DNA from 3 places in the Halalkalibacter sp. HAAS-P014 genome. Region 2 is predicted to be linked to each of the others. Evidence: riboswitches for the same ligand, from Rfam matches in the RefSeq annotation. Region 2 holds a riboswitch; each other region holds the start of a gene.

Region 1 (3,286 bases), on a different contig from region 2:
AAATAACTTTATGATTCAAATGGTAATTATGGGTATTATAACTGTTCTTTTCATCATTTCAGCGAATACAGGAATTTCAAAAGGGATTAAGTATTTGAGTTTAGCGAATATGTCAATTGCGACGGTTTTATTTTTTGCGATGTTGATTCTTGGCCCTACATTGTTTTTACTGAATATGTTTACGACGAGTTTAGGAAGTTATTTGCAAAATTTAATTCCCATGGGCTTACGTTTGGCACCTTTTGATGCAGATGAAGCAGCATGGACTCAGAACTGGACTGTTTTCTATTGGGCATGGTGGGTCTCTTGGACACCATTTGTGGGGATGTTTATCGCGCGTGTATCAAAAGGTCGAACGATCCGTGAGTTTACTGTAGCCGTTCTTCTTGTTCCGGCAATGGTTTGTGCGGTTTGGTTTACTGTATTTGGTGGTACAGGAATATTTTTAGAGTTTACCCAAGGTTTAAATGTTTCTGGGCAATCACTTGAGACGGCGCTTTTTTATGTTTACCAGCAGTTGCCTCTTGGTGCTATTTTATCGATCCTGACGGTGGCGTTAATTACAACGTTCTTCGTAACATCTGCTGATTCAGCAACCTTTATTTTAGGGATGCAAACAACAGGGGGAAATCTAAACCCATCAAACCGGGTGAAAGTGACATGGGGGTTAATTTTAGTCGCTTCTACGGTAGTTTTAATGGCTTCAGGAGGACTAACGGGATTACAAGCTGCAATTATTGTTAGTGCCTTGCCACTTTCGTTTATTGTTTTGTTGATGTGCTATGGGCTTGTAAAAGAGTTAAATCAAGAATTGAAAGAACAGAGTAATCCGGTAAAGGTGAAAGAAATTAAAAGGAAAAAAGCAAGCTAATAGTTATGAATCTAGTAGGTCTATCGGTTACTTATAATAAGGCATCGATAGATCTATTTTTCTTTTTGAAGAAGAAGAAGGAAGGTTTTCCTTGCAATAGGGTAAATCTTCCTTTAACATATACAATATATCGTATTTAAAAGGTTTGAATACAACTATATATTGATTTTGTGGAATGAACGGTGTCAAATAGACTTAATAGGGAATCTGGTAGAAAGCCAGAACTGCCCCCGCAACTGTAAGTGCCGATGAAATGAGAGGTCCACTGTGCTTTTAAGCTAGCATGAAAAACTAGCTTGCATGGGAAGGCTCAAAGTAGGGTGAAGCACGAGTCAGGAGACCTGCCGTCATTTTTTAGTCAGCTATCTTCGGGGTGTGAGAAGTGAGACGGCAATGAAGCAGGCCAAAGTGCATTTTGGGGGCCATAGTCTTATTTCTTACGCCGTTTTACGCTCTTTCTCATACTAGGAGAAGGGGCGTTTTTTCGTTTACTTTTAAAGGAGGAGAAAGAAATGACACAAGCTAAGGTAAGAAAATCATCAATTGAACAAGTACATAATCAGATTGAGGCATTAATGAGCTTATTTCCTAAGCTGGACTTTGGTGCATATAAGGAGAAAGTTGAACAAACAATTGCAGCCAAAGGGGATATGTCAGCTGATGAGCTAACCAATTTGCTAGTATTGTCTGCGGTGGAGAGAATTTCAGCCGAAGAACCAGATTGGACTTATGCAGCAGCTAATCTTTTTTTAAAACAGCTCTATAAAAAAGCCACGATCTCGAGAAGGTATGATGCTAATTTTCAATATGGATCCTTCTATCAATTAATTCAAGAGTTAACAAACATGGGGATCTATTCGAAGGACATCTTGCAGGAGTATTCGAGAGAGGAATTAGAGGAATTAGAAAAGATAATTGTTCCTGAACGTGACTCGTTGTTTACATACATCGGAATAGTAACACTAGCAGATCGATACTTAGCGAAATCTCATCGTGCGAACGTATATGAACTTCCTCAAGAGCGGTTTTTAATCATTGCCGCTACGTTAATGATGAAAGAACCTAAAGAAAAACGTTTGGATCTTATTAAAGAAGCCTACTGGGCCATCTCGAATTTATATATGACGGTTGCAACTCCGACATTAGCGAATGCCGGCAAAAGCTATGGTCAGCTCTCAAGCTGCTTTATTGATACGGTAGACGATAGTTTACGAGGTATATATGACAGCAATACTGATATTGCCACACTAAGTAAAAGTGGGGGAGGAATCGGTGCATACTTAGGTAAACTGCGCAGCCGTGGGAGTGATATTAGAGGGTTTAAAGGGGTTTCTTCCGGTGTCATTCCTTGGATGAAACAGCTAAATAACACGGCAGTCAGTGTTGATCAACTAGGACAGAGACAGGGTGCAATCAGTGTTTATTTGGATGTTTGGCATCGCGATATATACAGTTTCTTAGCAGTGAAATTAAATAATGGCGATGAAAGACAGCGTACTCATGATTTGTTTACAGGGGTTTGTATACCAGATTTATTTATGGAAAAAGTAGAGACGCGTGAAGAGTGGTATCTATTTGACCCTCATACCATTCGTCAAACGTTAGGGTTTAGTCTAGAAGATTATTATGATGAGGAAAAAGGATCAGGGAGTTTTCGTAAAAAGTATGAGCAATGTATGGAAGCAGCAAACAATGGATTATTAGGTGAAAAAGGACAAGTATGGGATGTTGTTCCAGCCATTGATATTTTCAAAGAAATTATGAAAAGTCAGCTTGAGACAGGGACGCCGTATATGTTCTATCGAGACACCGTGAACCGGGCTAATGCCAATCGCCACCAAGGTATGGTTTATGGCAGCAATCTGTGCACAGAAATCACCCAAAACATGAAAGCGACTACGGTTAGCGAAGAAAGAACGGAAGATGGAAAAATTATCGTTGAGAAAGAACCCGGAGATTTTGTTGTTTGTAACTTATCTTCAATCAATCTAGCAAAAGCAGTAACAGAAGATGTATTAGAGAGATTGATTCCGATTCAAGTGCGAATGCTTGATAACGTTATTGATTTAAATAATATTCCTGTTCCTCAAGCACAAATAACGAATCAAAAGTACAGGTCAATTGGGTTAGGTACATTTGGATGGCATCACTTACTTGCGTTAAAAGGGGTAAAGTGGGAGTCAGAGGAAGCGATAGAATACGCGAATACGTTATACGAAGAAATTGCTTTTTTAACGATAGGGGCGAGCTGCGAATTAGCAAAGGAAAAAGGGTCATACCCACTTTTTAATGGATCTGATTGGTCAACAGGTGAATATTTTGATAGACGCCAATATAGGAGTCCAAAATGGAATGAACTACGTCAAACTGTGGAGGAAAACGGGATTCGAAATGGGTACTTAATGGCCGTCGCAC
Region 2 (3,286 bases):
CAACTTTCCAATAAACAGGCGCTTTTGATAAAGACTCGATCTGAGAGAAAGAAGAATGTTCAGCCACAAGTTTTGGGCCCTCAGCAGACGCTTCACCACTACAGCCAGCAAGCAACAACAATGCAACAAACCAACCTTTTTTCATTTGTTTTCCCCCTCTTTCTATTACACATTTACCAATATATGAAAACAAACTTAAAAAATACCTTGTTGTAGCACCATTTTTGGGGTTATGCTGAGCTAACTACTGTATCATCCGTTTTCCTTTCGTTTTCCACCTTTGAAGACGATCGCACTTCTCTCATATTCAACATCTTTTACTCCCTGTCGATGGTTCACGACTCGCGCAATCGCAAAAAAGTAATCCGATAGGCGATTTAAATATTTTAGTACGATAGGATTGACTTGCTCACCTTCTCGTTTAAGCCTCGTCACATATCGTTCAGCACGTCTTGTAATAGTACGACAAATATGAAGTGAAGCTGCCTCTTTTGAGCCACCCGGTAAAATAAAACGTTCTAATTCAGGTGCTTCTAAGATGTAGTTATCTATACGCTGTTCTAAAAAGTCAACGATTTCTTGCTTGACCTTATATGGATGCTCATTTGTCACTTTAATCATCGCTAAGTCACCACCACAATCGAATAATTCATGTTGGACTTTGAAAAGCTCAGCCTTGATATCAGGAAATACGTCTTCTTCTAATTGGGCCACTACCTGTCCAATAAAAGAATTAAGTTCATCTGTTGTACCATAAGCGATAACTCTCGTATCATCTTTAGCAATTCGTCCTCCTATAACACTTGTTTTCCCTTCATCTCCAGTTCGAGTATAAAGTTTCATCGAAATTCCCCCTAGTAATTTAGTTTATTAAAATATTTTCTTTACAACTTTTATCACAATTCATGCTGTAATTAACACAACTACTATGTACATGCATGCATTCATAGTATACATGATTATGATTTTTTTCATAGTTTCGCACCAGTAAAACTTTTTTCGGTTTGTATCATTCTCAAAAAGCTATTGACAAGTTTCCTTCTCTACGCTAAAGTTGAAATCAATTTCATATGTTGGAAATAGGTACTTTGAATGTTTGTTCAAAGTTTAAAAGGGAATCCGGTGAAATTCCGGAGCGGTCCCGCCACTGTAATAGAGGAGTTATTATGTCAAATGTCACTGGTTAACGCCGGGAAGACCATAATAACGAAGATACTAGAGCCAGGAGACCTGCCTGTTTCAACAACACTGCTTACCTACGGGAGATGGGGAGGTGTTAACTGTATTTCATTAATATTTCTATGGATATCGTTACCACTTTTTCTGGTAATGATATCCTTTTTTGTTGATTAATATAAAATTGGAGGAATTTAACAATGAAAACGATTAGAAGTAGTAACTTAGGCTATCCACGTATAGGTGAACAACGAGAGTGGAAAAAAACACTTGAAGCATTTTGGGCTCAAACGATCTCCGAAGAAATTTTTGTAGAACAAATGAAAGCATATCGGTTGCAACATTTACAAAAACAATTAAATAAGGGTATCGATCTAATACCTGTTGGTGATTTTTCTTATTATGACCATGTTCTTGATACTGCAACAATGTTTGGTCTTGTGCCAAAGCGCTTTGATTATTCTAATGGCCCTGTTCCACTTCATACATACTTTTCAATGGCTCGTGGAACACAGCAAGCTCATGCTTGCGAAATGACTAAATGGTTCGATACCAATTACCATTACATCGTCCCAGAACTAGATCATAGACAGCCAACTCTAGTCGAAAACCGGCCATTACAAGCATTTTTAGAAGCAAAAGAAGAATTAAATATTGAAGGGAAACCGGTTATACTCGGACCTTTCACGTTTTTAAAACTATCAAAAGGGTACAAGTCTAAGGAGTTTGCTAATCTTCTTGAACGTTTTATACCTGTATATACCCAATTATTATCCGAACTCGCCAATGCCGGATGTACATTTGTTCAAATTGATGAGCCCTACCTTGTAATGGATTTAACAACGGATGAAATATCACTTTTCTCTAAACTGTATGAAGAAATTACAAGCAACATTCCTCACCTAGATATTATGCTACAAACATATTTTGAATCAGTGTCTCATTATCAGGAATTAATGAATCTCCCTGTCAAAGGAATTGGCCTTGACTTTGTTAATGGATACTCAGAAAACCTAAAATCAATTCAAGCGTATGGATTCCCAGAAGATAAAATTCTTGGAGTCGGACTAATCGATGGAAGGAACATTTGGAAAAATAAATTAAGTCAAAGTCATGATATTTTAACAAGTATATCCCAACTTATTCCATTAGAAAACCTACTTGTACAACCGTCCTCTAGCTTGCTTCATGTTCCGGTTTGTTTAGAGCATGAAACAACGTTAGACCCTTTAATAAAGAATGCATTAGCCTTTGCTGATGAAAAGTTAGATGAATTGAGCTTGTTGAAAGACGCAGCGAAAGAACCTACATCTGCTAGACTTGCAGCGCTAAAACATTATCAGCAGTCCGTTGAAAAACTTGAAGCCTCATCTTGGCGTGATAAGAAAGAATTAACGAGTCTTCGAACAGAAAGAATGAAGCCTTTCTCTGAAAGATATCAACTCCAAAATCAAAAATGGAATTTGCCAATTCTTCCTACAACGACCATTGGCAGCTTTCCACAAACAAAGGACATTCGCAGGGCTCGTTTCAAATGGAAAAAAGGTGAATTAACAGCAGAAAACTATGAGGCAAAGATTAACTCAATGATTGAAAAATGGGTCCGGATTCAAGAAGACTTAGATATTGATGTACTTGTACATGGTGAATTTGAAAGAAATGATATGGTAGAATTTTTTGGTGAAAAGTTAGCGGGTTTTGCTTTTTCAAAAAATGGCTGGGTACAATCTTACGGTTCGCGTTGCGTGAAACCACCGATTATCTTCGGGAATGTTTCATTCACTAGTCCAATGACAGTTAAAGAAACGATTTATGCACAATCACTAACAACAAAACCAGTTAAAGGAATGCTTACAGGGCCTGTTACAGTTTTAAATTGGTCATTTGTTCGGAATGACATCCCACCTAAAGAAGTAGCATTTCAAATTGCTGAAGCTTTACTTAAAGAAGTCCAGGCATTAGAGAATAATGGAATTACGATGATTCAAGTTGATGAGCCAGCTTTACGGGAAGGCCTTCCTTTAAAAAAGAAAGATCATAGCAATTATCTGACGTGGGCAGTTGACTCATTCCGGATGAGTACGTCCACTATTGCAGATACAACTCAAAT
Region 3 (3,286 bases), on a different contig from region 2:
GAACTTAACTCTACTTTAGAGTAGGATGTAGGAATGATATCTGCATCTGCATTTAACTTTCTCATGAAACCTAGTATTTCATCTTTATCTACTTCTTGTAACATCTCAACCTTATTAACTATAATAACATCGGCAAACTCAATTTGATCGACTAGAAGATCAGATATTTCACGTGTATCAGATTCATCTGTACCTTGTTTACGATCAAGTAGCGACTCACCTGAAGCATAGTCATCCCAAAAACGATTCGCATCAACAACTGTTACGAGAGTATCAAGTGTACATTTTTTCGTTAAATCAATTCCGAGTTCTTCATCAATATACGTAAATGTTTGGGCAACAGGTACGGGTTCACTAATTCCAGACGATTCAATGACAATGTAATCGATGTCTCCCGCATCAACGATTCGTTCAACTTCTTGCATTAGATCGTCACGAAGGGTACAACAAATACAGCCGTTTTGAAGTTCTACAAGTTTTTCCTCTGTTCTTGAAAATCCATTACCTTTCACAAGCTTCGCATCAATGTTTATCTCACTCATATCATTTACGATTACAGCGACTTTTAAGCCTTCACGATTTGTTAGGATGTGGTTTAATAATGTTGTTTTACCTGAACCTAGATAACCACTTAGTACTGTAACAGGAACTTTTTTCATTTATATATTCTCCTTTTTTAATTGGAATTAAAAACAGTTATAAATAGTAATTATTACGGTTTGTATTTTATCTTTCTTTTTCCTCTTTGTAAATAGAAGAATCATATTTGCCGATGCTTAAATTTTCTCGTTATACTTAAATCTGTAAATTTAACTATATAAGTAAGAAAAATGTTGATAGAAGTCGAAATTTCAGAAATAAAGTTATTTACAAGTGAAAGGAACTCTTTTATAATTGCTTCTAGAGCAAAAATGAATATTAAGCAAATAGGTTTCTTAAATGTTCGGTTTTATTTCATTTGAGACTAAGAGGGAAGTTGGTGCAATTCCAACACGGTCCCGCCACTGTAAGCGATAAGGAAGGTTAGCTAAAATCCACTGTGCAAGTTGCATGGGAAGGGTAACCCTACGTTGATTCGCAAGTCAGGAGACCTGCCTATATTGTTTTTTAAGCTTCCTCGAGGAAAGGAATGTTTAAGCGCAGGCTTTCTAGTAATCGTTTGCTAGATTGCATACATGTTTATTTATTTTTTAATAGACTGGATACATATGTGCCTTTACATTCACGCTTTTCCTTTGGAATAGCGTTTTTTTGTTGCTCAAAAGTAGAAAGGGGTAAGAAAATGAATTTGGAGTTTTTGAAAAAGTGGGGGTTAGCTGTTCTTGTTCTTTTGTTAAGCATGGCGATTATTACAGGTTGTGGAACAGAAGCGCAAAACAATCAAGATGAAGAGGATGTACCTCCTGAAAGCAGTAATGAAGTGGAAAGTGAAGATCTGTTTCCTGTAACGATCATTGATGATGCAGATCGTGAAGTTACAATTGAATCAGAACCAGAAACGATTGTTTCTATCCAAGCTAGTAATACAGAAATTACGTTTGCACTTGGATTAGGCGATAAAGTAATCGGTGTTTCCGATTACTGTAATTATCCTGTTGAAGCGCAAGAGATTGAAAAAGTTGGTGCGCAAGATATGAATGCTGAACTTGTTTTAACTCTTTTACCAGATATCGCACTGGTTACAGATTATCACTATAATACGCATCCAGATATTTTACAGCAATATGAAGAAGCTGGTATTAATGTTATTGTGACTGGAAGTGCTACATCTTTTGACGATGTGTATAGCAAGATTGAAATGATTGCTGCTGCTACTGGAAGCAAGGCTGAAGCAGATGCGCTTATTACTGATATGCAAGAACGACATAAAGTGATCATTGAAAAGGCAGAAGCAACTGTTACGGATAAGAAAAAAGTTTGGGTTGAAGTATCGCCGGCTCCAGATATTTTCACTACAGGTCAAAATACATTTATGAATGAAATGCTCGAATCTATCCAAGCTATTAACGTTGCAGAAAATCACGACGGTTGGGTGAAGTTAACGGAAGAAGAAATTGTCCAACTAGACCCTGAAGTGATTATTACTACTTATGGTTATTATGTAGAAAATCCAAGAGACGAAGTATTATCACGTGATGGATGGGCCGTAGTGCCTGCTGTTAAAGAGGAGCAAGTATTTGATGTCGATAACGACACGGTTACGAGACCTGGCCCTCGTTTAATTGAAGGGGTGGAAACACTTGCCAAACTCATCTATCCGGAAGTTTTTGCAGAATAGAATTGTTTGGTGGTATGTTTTAAGTGGAGGGTTTGTACTAGGTACAGCCCTCCTTGGCTTATTGATAAGCAGTGTTGTCATACCAATTCCTACTATTTTACATATTATCTCCGAAAATGTTTTTAACTTTGGGTGGCTTAATGATATTCCTCTCAATGAAGAAATGATCATTTGGAATATTCGTTTCCCACGGGTTTTACTTGCTTTTTGTGTAGGGGCATCACTAGCTCTCGCTGGTGCAGCTTTCCAAGGTATTTTACGTAATCCATTAGCGGATCCCTTTACAATTGGGGTGTCATCAGGCGCGGCCTTAGGTGCTGTATTCGTACTGTTTTTTCAAGTTACGATTGTAGGTTTAGGGAGTTTCACTCTTCCGGTTGTCGCGATTATAAGTGGGTTTATTACGTTGCTCATTGTATTTGGACTAGTTAGGTTAAGCAGCAGAAGTATGGCTATTGAAACCATTATTCTAGCTGGTATTATCATTAGTGCTTTTATTGGGGCGATTACGTCATTAATCATTTCATTAAGTGATCGGGATTCTATGACACAGATTATTTATTGGTTATACGGCAGTGTTGGAATGAGAGGCTGGAGCCATGTTCAACTCATTTTACCATTTATGATGATCGGGTCATTCATTCTCATTATTCACTACCGGGAATTAAATGCTCTTGCTCTAGGGGAGGAAGCTGCAGATCATATCGGTGTCGATGTGAAGAAGGGGAAAATCAATATTCTGATCGGAGCTTCCTTATTAACAGGAGCAGCGGTAGCTGTATCAGGTTCAATTGGATTTGTCGGCCTCGTTATACCTCATTTAGTACGTCTTATAACAGGCCCAAACCACAGGCATGTTCTGCCACTTTCAATGTTAATTGGTGGGGCTTTTCTTGTATTAGCAGATTTAATGGCTAGAACCATTATTGCTCCTAAAGAACTGCCTATTGGCGTAATTACAGCTTTAATTGGAGCGCCAGTATTTGCGTTGCTTTTGATTAGAGAAAG

Evidence for each region. A riboswitch is a leader RNA that binds a small molecule or an ion and turns the genes downstream of it on or off. The one in region 2 is predicted to bind cobalamin.
Region 1: another riboswitch for cobalamin. It lies ahead of AC1FXZ_RS16770 (ribonucleoside-diphosphate reductase subunit alpha); the one in region 2 lies ahead of metE (5-methyltetrahydropteroyltriglutamate--homocysteine S-methyltransferase).
Region 3: another riboswitch for cobalamin. It lies ahead of AC1FXZ_RS04400 (ABC transporter substrate-binding protein); the one in region 2 lies ahead of metE (5-methyltetrahydropteroyltriglutamate--homocysteine S-methyltransferase).

The regions. Positions count from the first base shown of each region.
Region 1 is NZ_JBWQTV010000021.1:24,090-27,375, forward strand. It holds gene AC1FXZ_RS16765 (glycine betaine uptake BCCT transporter) at 1-871, shown strand, start outside; cobalamin riboswitch at 1,035-1,234, shown strand; gene AC1FXZ_RS16770 (ribonucleoside-diphosphate reductase subunit alpha) at 1,384-3,286, shown strand, end outside.
Region 2 is NZ_JBWQTV010000006.1:223,653-226,938, forward strand. It holds gene AC1FXZ_RS05900 (VanW family protein) at 1-145, opposite strand, end outside; gene AC1FXZ_RS05905 (cob(I)yrinic acid a,c-diamide adenosyltransferase) at 253-843, opposite strand; cobalamin riboswitch at 1,065-1,252, shown strand; gene metE (5-methyltetrahydropteroyltriglutamate--homocysteine S-methyltransferase) at 1,377-3,286, shown strand, end outside.
Region 3 is NZ_JBWQTV010000005.1:128,785-132,070, forward strand. It holds gene AC1FXZ_RS04395 (GTP-binding protein) at 1-659, opposite strand, end outside; cobalamin riboswitch at 915-1,113, shown strand; gene AC1FXZ_RS04400 (ABC transporter substrate-binding protein) at 1,283-2,278, shown strand; gene AC1FXZ_RS04405 (FecCD family ABC transporter permease) at 2,241-3,286, shown strand, end outside.